Regions from separate parts of the Chitinibacter fontanus genome, predicted to be linked through region 2. Evidence: predicted binding sites of a transcription regulator. Region 2 holds the regulator's gene; the other holds the start of a gene.
The links. The regulator FNR, encoded in region 2, switches genes on or off when oxygen is low (the NO sensors DNR and NnrR bind a similar motif). The targets are predictions, from matches to a motif close to TTGATNNNNATCAA.

Region 1 (5,523 bases), 1.6 Mb from region 2:
TTTTTCATTAAATCGTGTGGGTCGGGAGGGATTCGAACCCTCGACCAACGGATTAAAAGTCCGCTGCTCTACCGACTGAGCTACCGACCCAGAGGTCTTGTATTTGGCGATGGTGGGTCGGGAGGGATTCGAACCCTCGACCAACGGATTAAAAGTCCGCTGCTCTACCGACTGAGCTACCGACCCGCGTCGTCACATACAGAGATGCGCATTATAAGGTTATTTGACGCCCTGTCAACGCCTAATTTGAAGTTTTTTTGATTTGCTTTGGCAATATGCCGCGCGACTAAGCGCCCGGCACACGGTAAACTACCGTCACCATTAAGAAAAAGGAAGAACGATGCGTATTTTGCATACGATGTTACGCGTGGGCGATTTGGAGCGTTCGATCGCGTTTTACACCGAAGTCTTAGGCATGCAGCTCTTGCGCCGCAAGGACTTTCCCGAGGGGCGTTTTACCTTGGCTTTTGTTGGGTATGGGGCCGAGTCGGAGCAGGCTGTGCTGGAGTTGACGCACAATTGGGATACCCCGCATTACGAATTGGGTACTGGTTACGGGCATATTGCATTGGAAACCGACGATATTTTTGCCACTTGCGATGCGGTGCGTGCCAAGGGTGGTAAGGTGGTGCGTGAGCCCGGCCCGATGAAGCATGGCACGACGGTGATTGCGTTTGTGGAAGATCCCGATGGTTATAAAATCGAGTTTATTCAGCCTTAATTGGGTATCTCCCTGTGAGGCATAATTTGATTGCGTTTGGTGTGTATACATCCACCAAGTATTGATTGGATAAAGTTCAGCTTATGTTAAAACGAGTATTAGCCTTATCAACCTTGCTGCCGGGCATGGCCATGGCAGCGGGTTTGGATGGCAGCACGATGTCGCTTAATTGGATTATTCCGTTTGCGGGTTTATTGCTGTCGATCGCCCTGTTTCCGATTTTTGCGCCTCATTTTTGGCATGATAATTTTGGAAAGGTTGCCGCATTTTGGGGAGCATTGTTCGTGGTGCCGTTCGCGCTGCATGCAGGAGTAGTGCCAACAGCGGAAGTGATTGTGCATGCGATGCTGGAAGAATATATCCCGTTTATCCTGATCTTGTTTGCGCTCTATACCGTTTCAGGTGGCATCTTGGTATGGGGTAATCTGCATGGTTCACCCAAGCTCAATACCGGTATTTTGGCGCTGGGCACGGTGCTTGCCTCGATTATGGGCACCACGGGTGCGGCGATGTTGTTGATTCGTCCAATTTTGAAAGCGAACGACAATCGCTTGCACAATGTGCATGTGGTGGTGTTTTTTATTTTCTTGGTCGCTAACGTTGGCGGCGGTTTGACCCCGCTGGGTGATCCGCCTTTATTTCTCGGCTTTCTGAAAGGGGTGGATTTTCTGTGGACGGTTGAGCACATGGCTGGCCCCGTGCTGCTGATGAGTGTCTTGCTATTGGCAATGTTCTACGCGATTGATAGTTACTACTTCAAGAAAGAGGGGGTGTTGCCCCGTGATAAAACCCCAGATAGCGCTTTGAAGATTTATGGTAAACGCAATTTCGTTTTATTGGCCGCTATTGTTGGTTTGGTGGTGATGTCGGGTGTTTGGAAGCCCGGTATCGAGTGGGAAGTGATGGGCTCACACCTTGGCTTGCAAGATATCGTTCGTGATGTGCTGTTGTTAGTGATCGGTGCAATTTCTCTCAAAATAACGCCAGCTCAAGTGCGTGCGGGCAATGATTTTAACTGGGGGCCTATCCTTGAAGTTGCCAAGCTATTTGCAGGTATCTTTATTGCGATGGCGCCAGCAATTGCAATTTTGCAAGCGGGCACTTCGGGGGCAATGGCAGGGCTGGTGAAATTGGTGAGCTACGCAGATGGTACACCGCATGATGCGATGTACTTCTGGTTGACGGGTACTTTATCGGCCTTTCTTGATAATGCACCGACTTATCTGGTGTTCTTTAATCTGGCGCATGGTGATGCGGCGCATATGATGGGGCCAATGGCATCCACATTATTGGCCATTTCATCTGGTGCCGTATTTATGGGGGCGATGAGTTACATTGGTAACGCGCCCAACTTCATGGTTAAGGCGGTTGCAGAAGACCGTGGAGTCAAAATGCCAAGTTTCTTTGGCTATATGGCCTGGTCGCTGGCTTGCCTATTGCCTGTGTGTATTGTGATGACGCTGGTGTTTTTCCATTATTGAGGTTCAAGTCTGTCACTGCATTAAGAAAACCCACCTTTGCGGTGGGTTTTTTTCTGGGCGGCATTATTAACCTATTAAATTGCGCAATATTGACGCATATTTGTTGACAGTAATTATGCTGCAACGTGTAAAGATTAGCTTGAAAATCGTGCAAGGCGATGTATGCTATGACGCGAGCATAAGGTTGGTTCTTACCATCGTTTGTATTGCCCGGCGCGCCAAGCTGGTGATTTTTATGCTGAGCATGTGGCCAATTTGTTGTTGCAAACAAAGAAAAATGCCACTAGCCAAGTAATAAAATTACAGGAATGGGTCAACTTTTTGCGCTGTATCAAGCAATTTGGCATCAGTAGAGTAAAAGCCAACGTAGGATTTGATTTGTATCAGTAGCGGCCTGCCAGCACTCCGTATACTGGCTTCATCGGGTGAAGGGAATAAAGCCTTTTACCTAGCAATCACTAAACACAACCCAAATAAGAGGTGTTACCGTGGCTCAACCGTTATCTCCAAGCGTATTAGATAGAATGCACCGCTACTTCCAAGCGGCAAACTATTTGTCTGTTGGTCAAATTTACTTGCTCGACAACCCAATGCTGAAACTGCCGCTGAAACGCGAGCACATCAAGCCACGTTTGTTGGGCCACTGGGGTACTACACCTGGTTTGAACTTCATCTTCGCTCACGCAAACCGCATCATCACTGAGCGTGAAGTGAACATGATCTACATCACTGGCCCTGGCCATGGTGGTCCTGGTTTCGTTGCGAATACTTGGATTGAAGGTTCTTATGAAGAATTCTTCCCAAGCATCGACCGTACTGAAGCAGGTATGCAACGCCTGTTCAAACAATTCTCTTTCCCACGCGGCATCCCATCGCACGTAGCGCCTGAAACTCCAGGTTCTATGCACGAAGGTGGCGAGTTGGGTTACTCAGTATCACACGCTTACGGCGCGGCTTTGGACAATCCAGACCAAGTTGTTATCGCTGTAGTCGGTGACGGTGAAGCTGAAACTGGCCCATTGGCTGCTTCTTGGCACTCAACTAAATACATCCACCCGATCAATGACGGTTTTGTATTGCCAATCTTGCACCTGAACGGCTACAAAATTGCCAACCCAACCTTGTTGGCACGGATGAACAAAGATGAAGTAACTGCCTTGTTCACTGGTTACGGCTACGAGCCAATCTTCGTTGAATTGACCAACGAAACATTCAATGACAAGCCAGAAACATTCGAAAAAATCCACCAAGACATGGCTGCGGCAATGGACTTGTGTATGGACAAATTCGCTGCAATCCGCGCTGCTGCGATTGCTGAAAAAGACGCTGGCAAACCAATCACTCGCCCACGTTGGCCAATGATTGTAATGCGCACGCCAAAAGGCTGGACTGGCCCGAAAGAAATCAAAGGCAAAAAAGTAGAAGACTACTGGCGCAGCCACCAAGTGCCATTCTCTGATATCGATGGCGAGAATGTGATCAACTTGGAAAACTGGATGCGTTCATACAATGTAGACACATTGTTCAATGCTGATGGTTCTGTAAAAGAAGACATCGTGTCATTGGCACCAAAAGGCCAAAAACGTATCGGCTCTAACCCAGTTGTACACGGCCAAGTGTCGAAAGACCTGAAAATGCCAGACTTCCGTAACTACGAAGTTAAATTTGCAAAACCAGGTACTGAAAACGCTGAAATGACTCGCGTAATGGGTAATTTCCTTGCCGATGTCATGAAAGAAAACGAAGCAGAGAAAAACTTCCGTATCTTCGGCCCAGATGAAACTGCATCTAACCGTTGGAATGCTACGATTGAGTACTCTGGTAAAACTTGGTTGGCTAACCACTTCGAAGTGGATGGCGTGAACAAGAATGACAACCTGCAACAAGATGGCCGCGTAATGGAAATCTTGTCTGAGCATACTTGCCAAGGTTGGCTCGAAGCGTACAACTTGACTGGTCGTCACGGTTTCTTTAGCTGCTACGAAGCGTTCATCCACGTGATCGATTCAATGTTTAACCAGCACGCTAAATGGCTGAAAACAACTCGTCACATCAACTGGCGCAAACCGATTCCATCGTTGAACTACTTGTTGACTTCACACGTATGGCGTCAAGACCACAACGGCTTCTCTCACCAAGATCCAGGCTTTATCGATCACGTGGTGAACAAAAAAGCTGAAGTGATCCGTGTTTACTTGCCAGCTGATGCGAACACCTTGTTGTCTGTAACTGACCACGTATTGCGTTCACGTCACTATGTGAACGTGGTAGTAGCCGGTAAACAGCCAGCGCTGCAATACCTGACTATGGACCAAGCGATCAAACACGCAACTAAAGGTCTGGGTATCTGGGATTGGGCATCAAACGATCAAGACGGCGAGCCAGATGTAGTCATGGCGTGTGCGGGTGAAATCCCAACAATGGAAGCTTTGGCTGCAACTGATATGCTGCGTCAACACTTCCCAGATCTGAAAATCCGCTTCGTTAACGTTTGCGATTTGATGACTCTGCAACCTGAAGAAGAGCACCCACACGGCTTGTCAGACCGCGAATTCGACGCGATCTTCACAACTGACAAACCTGTGATGTTTGCCTTCCACGGCTACCCATGGTTGATCCACCGTCTGACTTACCGTCGTAACGGCCACGCTAACATCCATGCTCGTGGTTACATCGAAGAAGGTTCTACTTCGACTCCGTTCGACATGGTTGTGGTTAACCAGCTTGACCGCTTCAACTTGGCAATCGACGTGATCGATCGTGTACCTAAACTGCAAAAAATCGGTGCACATGTTCGTCAGAAACTGACTGACAAACTGGTTGAACACGCGCAGTACATCGCTAAATACGGCGATGACATGCCAGAAGTTAAAGATTGGAAATGGCCATACTAATCTAGCCGCAACGCTTCTAGTTACTGCGAGCCTCGCTCGCAGACTAGAGCCCACTGCGTAGCTAGAAAGCCAAAGCCCGCGTTGATTTATCAGCGCGGGTTTTTTTTGGCATACAATCTAAGCAATGCCGATCAATACTGGCTTTGTCCAGTGTGTTTGGCGTTAATCACTATCGCGGCATTCACTTATTGGTGCAATGCCGCAACAGCATTAAACTATTGAATATCAAAGCCTTGTCATTCATCGGCGTAGCCAGGCTGGGTCGATACAAAGAGATTATCCGTGAAGAAAGTGCCTAGCCCGTCATTGCAAGCCCTGATCAATATTGCCCGCGAAGTCGCTGCGAGCGAGGTGATGCCACGCTATCAAAAAGTAGTGGCTGAGCTTAAACACGACGGCAGCCTGTTTACGGAAGCGGATTTAGCGG
Region 2 (5,523 bases):
ATATTGCAATGACAGTTAATAATCGGCATACCAGTGTGATTTCTTAAGCATGCTTATGAAATTCTAAGGTTGGAGTCGTAATACCATGTCAGCTTCGGCTGATTTATAAAAATCATTGAGTCATTTAAAGGTGAACAAGATGAACATTCTGGGTTATTTACAAAAAATCGGCCGGTCGCTGATGGTTCCGGTAGCAGTTTTGCCGGCCGCCGCGATTATGCTAGGGGTGGGTTACTGGCTTGACCCTGCAGGTTGGGGTTCAAATAGTCAGTTGGCAGCTTTCTTGGTAAAAGCTGGCGCTGCAATTATCGACAAAATGCCAATTTTGTTTGCAGTTGGTGTTGCGTACGGTATGTCTAAAGATAAAGATGGCGCTGCAGCATTGGCCGGTCTAGTGGGTTACTTAGTAGTGACAACTCTCTTGTCACCAGGCGCAGTATCGCAAATTGAAGGCATTAAGCCTGAAGATGTGCCTAAAGCATTCGGCAAAATCGAAAATGCCTTTGTGGGTATTTTGGCTGGTGTAATCGCGGGTGAAATCTACAACAAGTTTAGCCAAGTTGAGCTGCACAAAGCCCTGGCATTCTTCAGTGGTCGTCGCTGCGTGCCAATCATTACATCTGTAGTGATGATCGTGGTTTCTTTTGTGCTGATGGCTGTTTGGCCAGTGATTTACAATGCACTGGTTAACTTCGGTTTGGCAATTAAAGACTTGGGCGCTGTAGGTGCAGGTATCTATGCATTCTTCAACCGCTTGTTGATTCCAGTTGGTCTGCACCACGCTCTGAACTCTGTGTTCTGGTTTGACGTTGCAGGCATCAACGATATTCCTAACTTCTTGGGTGGTGCTAAGTCACTGGCAGAAGGCAAGGCTGTTGCTGGTGTTACTGGTATGTACCAAGCTGGTTTCTTCCCTGTGATGATGTTCGGTTTGCCAGGTGCTGCATTGGCAATCTACCACACAGCTAAACCAGCAAATAAAGCTGCCGTTGCCTCAATTATGGGCGCTGCTGCAGTAACTTCATTTGTAACTGGTGTAACTGAGCCGCTCGAATTCTCATTCATGTTTGTTGCGCCGCTGCTGTTTGTGGTTCACGCATTCTTGACTGGTGTTTCTGTATTCTTGGCTGCGCAAATGCAATGGATTTCTGGCTTTGCATTCTCAGGTGGCTTTATCGATATGTTCTTGTCGTCGCAAAACCCATTGGCTGTTAAATGGTACATGCTGATCGCGCAAGGTCTGGTGTTCTTCGCCATCTACTACTTCGTGTTTCGTGCTGCAATTACCGCGCTGAATCTGAAAACGCCTGGTCGTGAAGATGAAGTTGCTGGTGAAGCTGCTGCAGCTCCTGCTGCTTCAACTGCTGCTGGTGATGTGGCGCAATTAGGTGCTGCCTACGTAAACGTAGTTGGCGGTGCTGCAAACATCACTAATATTGATGCGTGTATCACTCGTCTGCGTCTTTCTGTGAATGATGCTGATCTGGTTGATGAAGCGGCTGCTAAACGCCTTGGCGCAAGCGGTGTGATCAAACTGAACAAGCAGAGCGTGCAAATTATCGTTGGGCCAAAAGCTGAGTTGATTGCTGACCAGTTGCGTGCCAATGTAGGCGTAGCTGCAAAAAAGTAACTGAGGCTGCACCGCAGCCAGCTGCGGTGGCTGTGGCCTCTAACCCCGGCGAAATTGTTCTGCTTTCCCCATTGACGGGTGAAGTGGTGGCTTTGGAAGATGTGCCTGATGCGGCATTTGCAACTAAGGCAGTTGGGGATGGTGTAGCGATCTTGCCAACAGGCAAGTTAGTGGTGGCACCATGCGATGGGCAATTGGTAAAGATTTTTAATACTAACCATGCTTTTGCCCTCGTTAATGATGCAGGGGTTGAATTGATTGTTCACATTGGTATTGAAACGGTGAAACTCGGTGGTCAAGGCTTTACGCGCTTGGCTGAGCAGGGTAGCTTCGTTAAGGCGGGTCAGCCTGTCTTGGAATTGGATCTTGAATTCCTTGGTGCCAATGCAAAATCAGTGATTAGCCCTGTTGTTTTGACCAATGCAGATGATTTTGCGCCAGTTGCTAATTTGGCAGTTGGCTCAGTGATTGCAGGTCAAACACCGCTCTACACGATTCGTAAAAAATAAATTTGGGCTTAGGGCTCAAATCTGAAACGCCACCCTCGGGTGGCGTTTTTATTTTTAACTTAGCATTTGTAAGCGTTATTAATATATTGCCAGTAGTTGCGCGATTTGGCGGGCGGGTGAGTCGTTTGTATTGATGGCTGAATGTGTCGGAGTTGCAAAAAAATTGCTGGTTTGCGGGTGATGGGCAATAAAGAACTCTTGTGAGGCGGATTCAGCCAGATAGCGCCGCGATAAGCTGGCTAGTGTTTGGGTTTGTAATTGCTGTTGGGCAATTAGGCTGGCAAGTTGGGCTAGTAGGTCGCTTTGGTTGAGTTGAAACGGATGGGTTTCATCTTTTGGTGTACGCTGCGGATCCATTTGCCAGTTAAAGAATGGCGGTGTGCCTTGTGGTGAGATGAGTGCCAGCCATAGCTGATAGAGAAAGCCGCAGGCTCCTAAGTGCCCTGCATGAAGCCATGCATTGTGGCTTGGTGTGAGTGCGTCAAGAATGTCTGCGGCTTGGTCGAGGTGATGGTTGTTGCCACTTGCAAGCGCAAAAAAACCATGGCTTGGTGCAAAGGGGCTGGGCCAAAGAATTGCATCGATTAGCTTTGCGGCGCTTTTGTGAAGATCCAGTACTTGCGCGGTATTTTGCAGTTGGATAGCGATTACAAGATCATTTGGGCTAAAATTTGTTTGGAACTGGCTAAATGGATGCAGGCAGTAGCTGCCAGTGGGGGCTTTAATAATAGACGGGCACTTATTAGAGGTATTAGTTCAGGGGGTGCTATTAGATGGGTTTGCATCAATATACCCCCTGAGGTGTAATTTATTCGTCGTGGCAGGTGTTAAGTAGTTTCTTTAGGCTATCAATGTTTTCTAGTTCAATTAGGCGGTTTTGTACTTTGATAAAGCCTTGGTCTTGGAATTTAGACAAAGTCCGGCTGACTGTTTCAAGTTTGAGCCCTAAATAGCTACCAATTTCTTCGCGGGTCATGCGCAAATGGAAGCTACTTGAAGAGTAGCCGCGAATTGCAAAGCGTTGCGATAAATTCAATAGGAATGCAGCTAGACGCTCTTCGGCTTTCATATTGCCCAAGAGTAGCATTACGCCGTGATCGCGGACTATCTCGCGACTCATTACTTTGTGGAAGTGGCGTTGTAGTAGTGGGATTTCGCGTGATAAATCTTCGATGTCATTGAAGGGTAATTCACACACTTCACTGTCTTCTAGTGCGATCGCGTCGCAAGTGTGAACGTCGGTGCTAATTGCATCCATGCCCATCAATTCGCCTGACATATGAAAGCCAGTGACTTGCTCGCGGCCATCTTCGGAAATCACGCTGGCTTTGAAAAAACCAAGGCGAATCGCGTACAGCGAGCGGAAAGGCTCGCCGGCACGATATAGAGCTTCGCCGCGTTTGATTGGGCGAGCTTGCGTAATGATGGTGTCAAGCTCTTGCATTTCTTCTTGTGACAGACCCAGTGGTAAACACAGTTCGCGTAAGCTGCAATTAGTGCATGAATTACGCAGATGACGTGGGGACATGTCGCGAACTTGGATGGGGGAAATCATGAAACTCTCACAAGAAAATAATAAGTCGTGCGGGGGGAGTATTGTAACTCTCGGAAGAGGTAGATACCCCACTGTCATTGCTGTTGGCTTGATCTAGATCAAGTTGGCTCATTGTACTAGCTTTTAAGCTGCGGCAGCTAGTATGAGGATAGAGTAATTATGTCGGTTTCAAAATTTGTAGGTCAGCACGCGCCAGCAGATCAAGGTGGGGTTTGTTTTGATCGAGATCTGATTGTGCGCTATGACGGTAAAGGGCCGCGTTATACGTCCTATCCCACTGCAGATCGGTTTAACCAAGCCGTGAATAGTGAGCAATATGCGCAAATCTTGCAGCAAAGATTGCCCGGTGCTTTACTCAATCCATTGTCGCTTTATTTTCACATTCCTTTCTGTAATACCGTATGTTACTACTGCGGCTGTAACAAGATTATTACGAAAGACAAGAGTAAAGCGGATGATTATATTCGTTATCTCAGTAAAGAAATCGCAATGCATGCGGCCAATCTACCGGGCCGTCCCAAGGTGAGTCAGCTGCATTTGGGTGGCGGTACGCCCACCTTTATGTCAGAGCAGCAGCTACAGCGCTTGATGGATATCGTGCGTGAGCATTTTGAATTGCTGCCAACGGGTGAGTATTCGATTGAAATTGATCCGCGCAAAGTGGGTGAGCCGATGATCCGCACTTTGGCTCAGCTGGGATTCAATCGAATGAGCGTAGGTATTCAGGATTTCAATCCTGAGGTACAGCTTGCGGTTAATCGAGTGCAAACCGAGCAGGAGACTCGTTCGGTAATTGAGGCTGCACGGATGCATGGTTTTAAATCGGTCAGTGTCGATCTGATTTATGGTCTTCCTAAGCAAACCGTCGCGAGCATCGCTGAGACCATTGCTCGAGTGCTGACACTGAAGCCTGATCGGATTGCACTTTACAATTACGCGCATCTGCCTGAACGCTTTATGCCTCAGCGGCGCATTAATGAGGCCGAATTGCCAAGCGCAGATGCTAAGCTCGATATGTTGCAAAATTCGATTGCACAGTTGCTCGATGCGGGCTATGTGCTGATTGGTATGGATCACTTTGCGCTACCCAATGATGATTTGGCGGTGGCGCAGCGGCGTGGGCGTTTGCAGCGCAATTTTCAAGGCTATTCAACCCATGCTGATTGTGATTTGCTGGCCTTTGGGGTTTCGTCAATTGGTAAAGTGGGCGCTAACTATCACCAAAACGTGAAGACGCTGGAAGAGTACTATGCCAAGCTCGATGCGGATGAATTTCCGGTCGTGCGTGGGTTGCAAATGAATCGGGATGATGTGATCCGGCGGGCAGTGATTCAGGCCTTGATGTGCCAGTTTGAGCTGTATTATCAAGCGATTGAAGTCAGCTACATGATTGAGTTTGGCGACTATTTTGCCGAGGAATTGAGTCTGCTGCAGCCAATGGTCGACGATGGCTTACTTACGATTGAATCGGAGGGGCTATTTGTGACGCCAACAGGGCGTTTGCTGATTCGCTCGATTGCGATGGTGTTTGATCGTTATTTGCGGACAAGCACTACCCAAGCGCGGTATTCTCGGCTGATCTGAGTTTTGGGTTTGGCGCTGCAAGGGCGCCAAACAGCTTTTCTAATGTTAGAAATCAATTTATTTGCGCTGTTTATGGCTGGCTTGCTCGGCGGCGGGCATTGTATTGGCATGTGCGGTGGCATAGTGACTGCATTTAGTCTGCAGTTGCCGCCGGGGGCGCGTTGGCCGTATTTACTGGGCTTCAATGTTGGTCGCTTGGCGGGATATGCCTTGATCGGGGCGCTGTTGGGTGGATTGGCGAGTTT

Region 1: a site for FNR is predicted at 2,576-2,589, ahead of HZU75_RS09130 (phosphoketolase family protein). Genes of this name have one in related genera too.

What each region holds. Positions count from the first base shown of each region.
Region 1 covers NZ_CP058952.1:1,949,765-1,955,287, forward strand. Annotated here, with positions in the region: tRNA gene HZU75_RS09110 (tRNA-Lys) at 18-90, opposite strand; tRNA gene HZU75_RS09115 (tRNA-Lys) at 111-186, opposite strand; gene gloA (lactoylglutathione lyase) at 341-721, shown strand; gene HZU75_RS09125 (sodium:proton antiporter) at 805-2,202, shown strand; gene HZU75_RS09130 (phosphoketolase family protein) at 2,676-5,096, shown strand; gene HZU75_RS09135 (inositol monophosphatase family protein) at 5,379-5,523, shown strand, end outside.
Region 2 covers NZ_CP058952.1:3,588,260-3,593,782, reverse strand. Annotated here, with positions in the region: gene nagE (N-acetylglucosamine-specific PTS transporter subunit IIBC) at 140-1,630, shown strand; gene HZU75_RS17035 (PTS sugar transporter subunit IIA) at 1,657-2,139, shown strand; gene HZU75_RS17030 (hypothetical protein) at 2,218-2,496, opposite strand; gene fnr (fumarate/nitrate reduction transcriptional regulator Fnr) at 2,948-3,694, opposite strand; gene hemN (oxygen-independent coproporphyrinogen III oxidase) at 3,854-5,278, shown strand; gene HZU75_RS17015 (sulfite exporter TauE/SafE family protein) at 5,321-5,523, shown strand, end outside.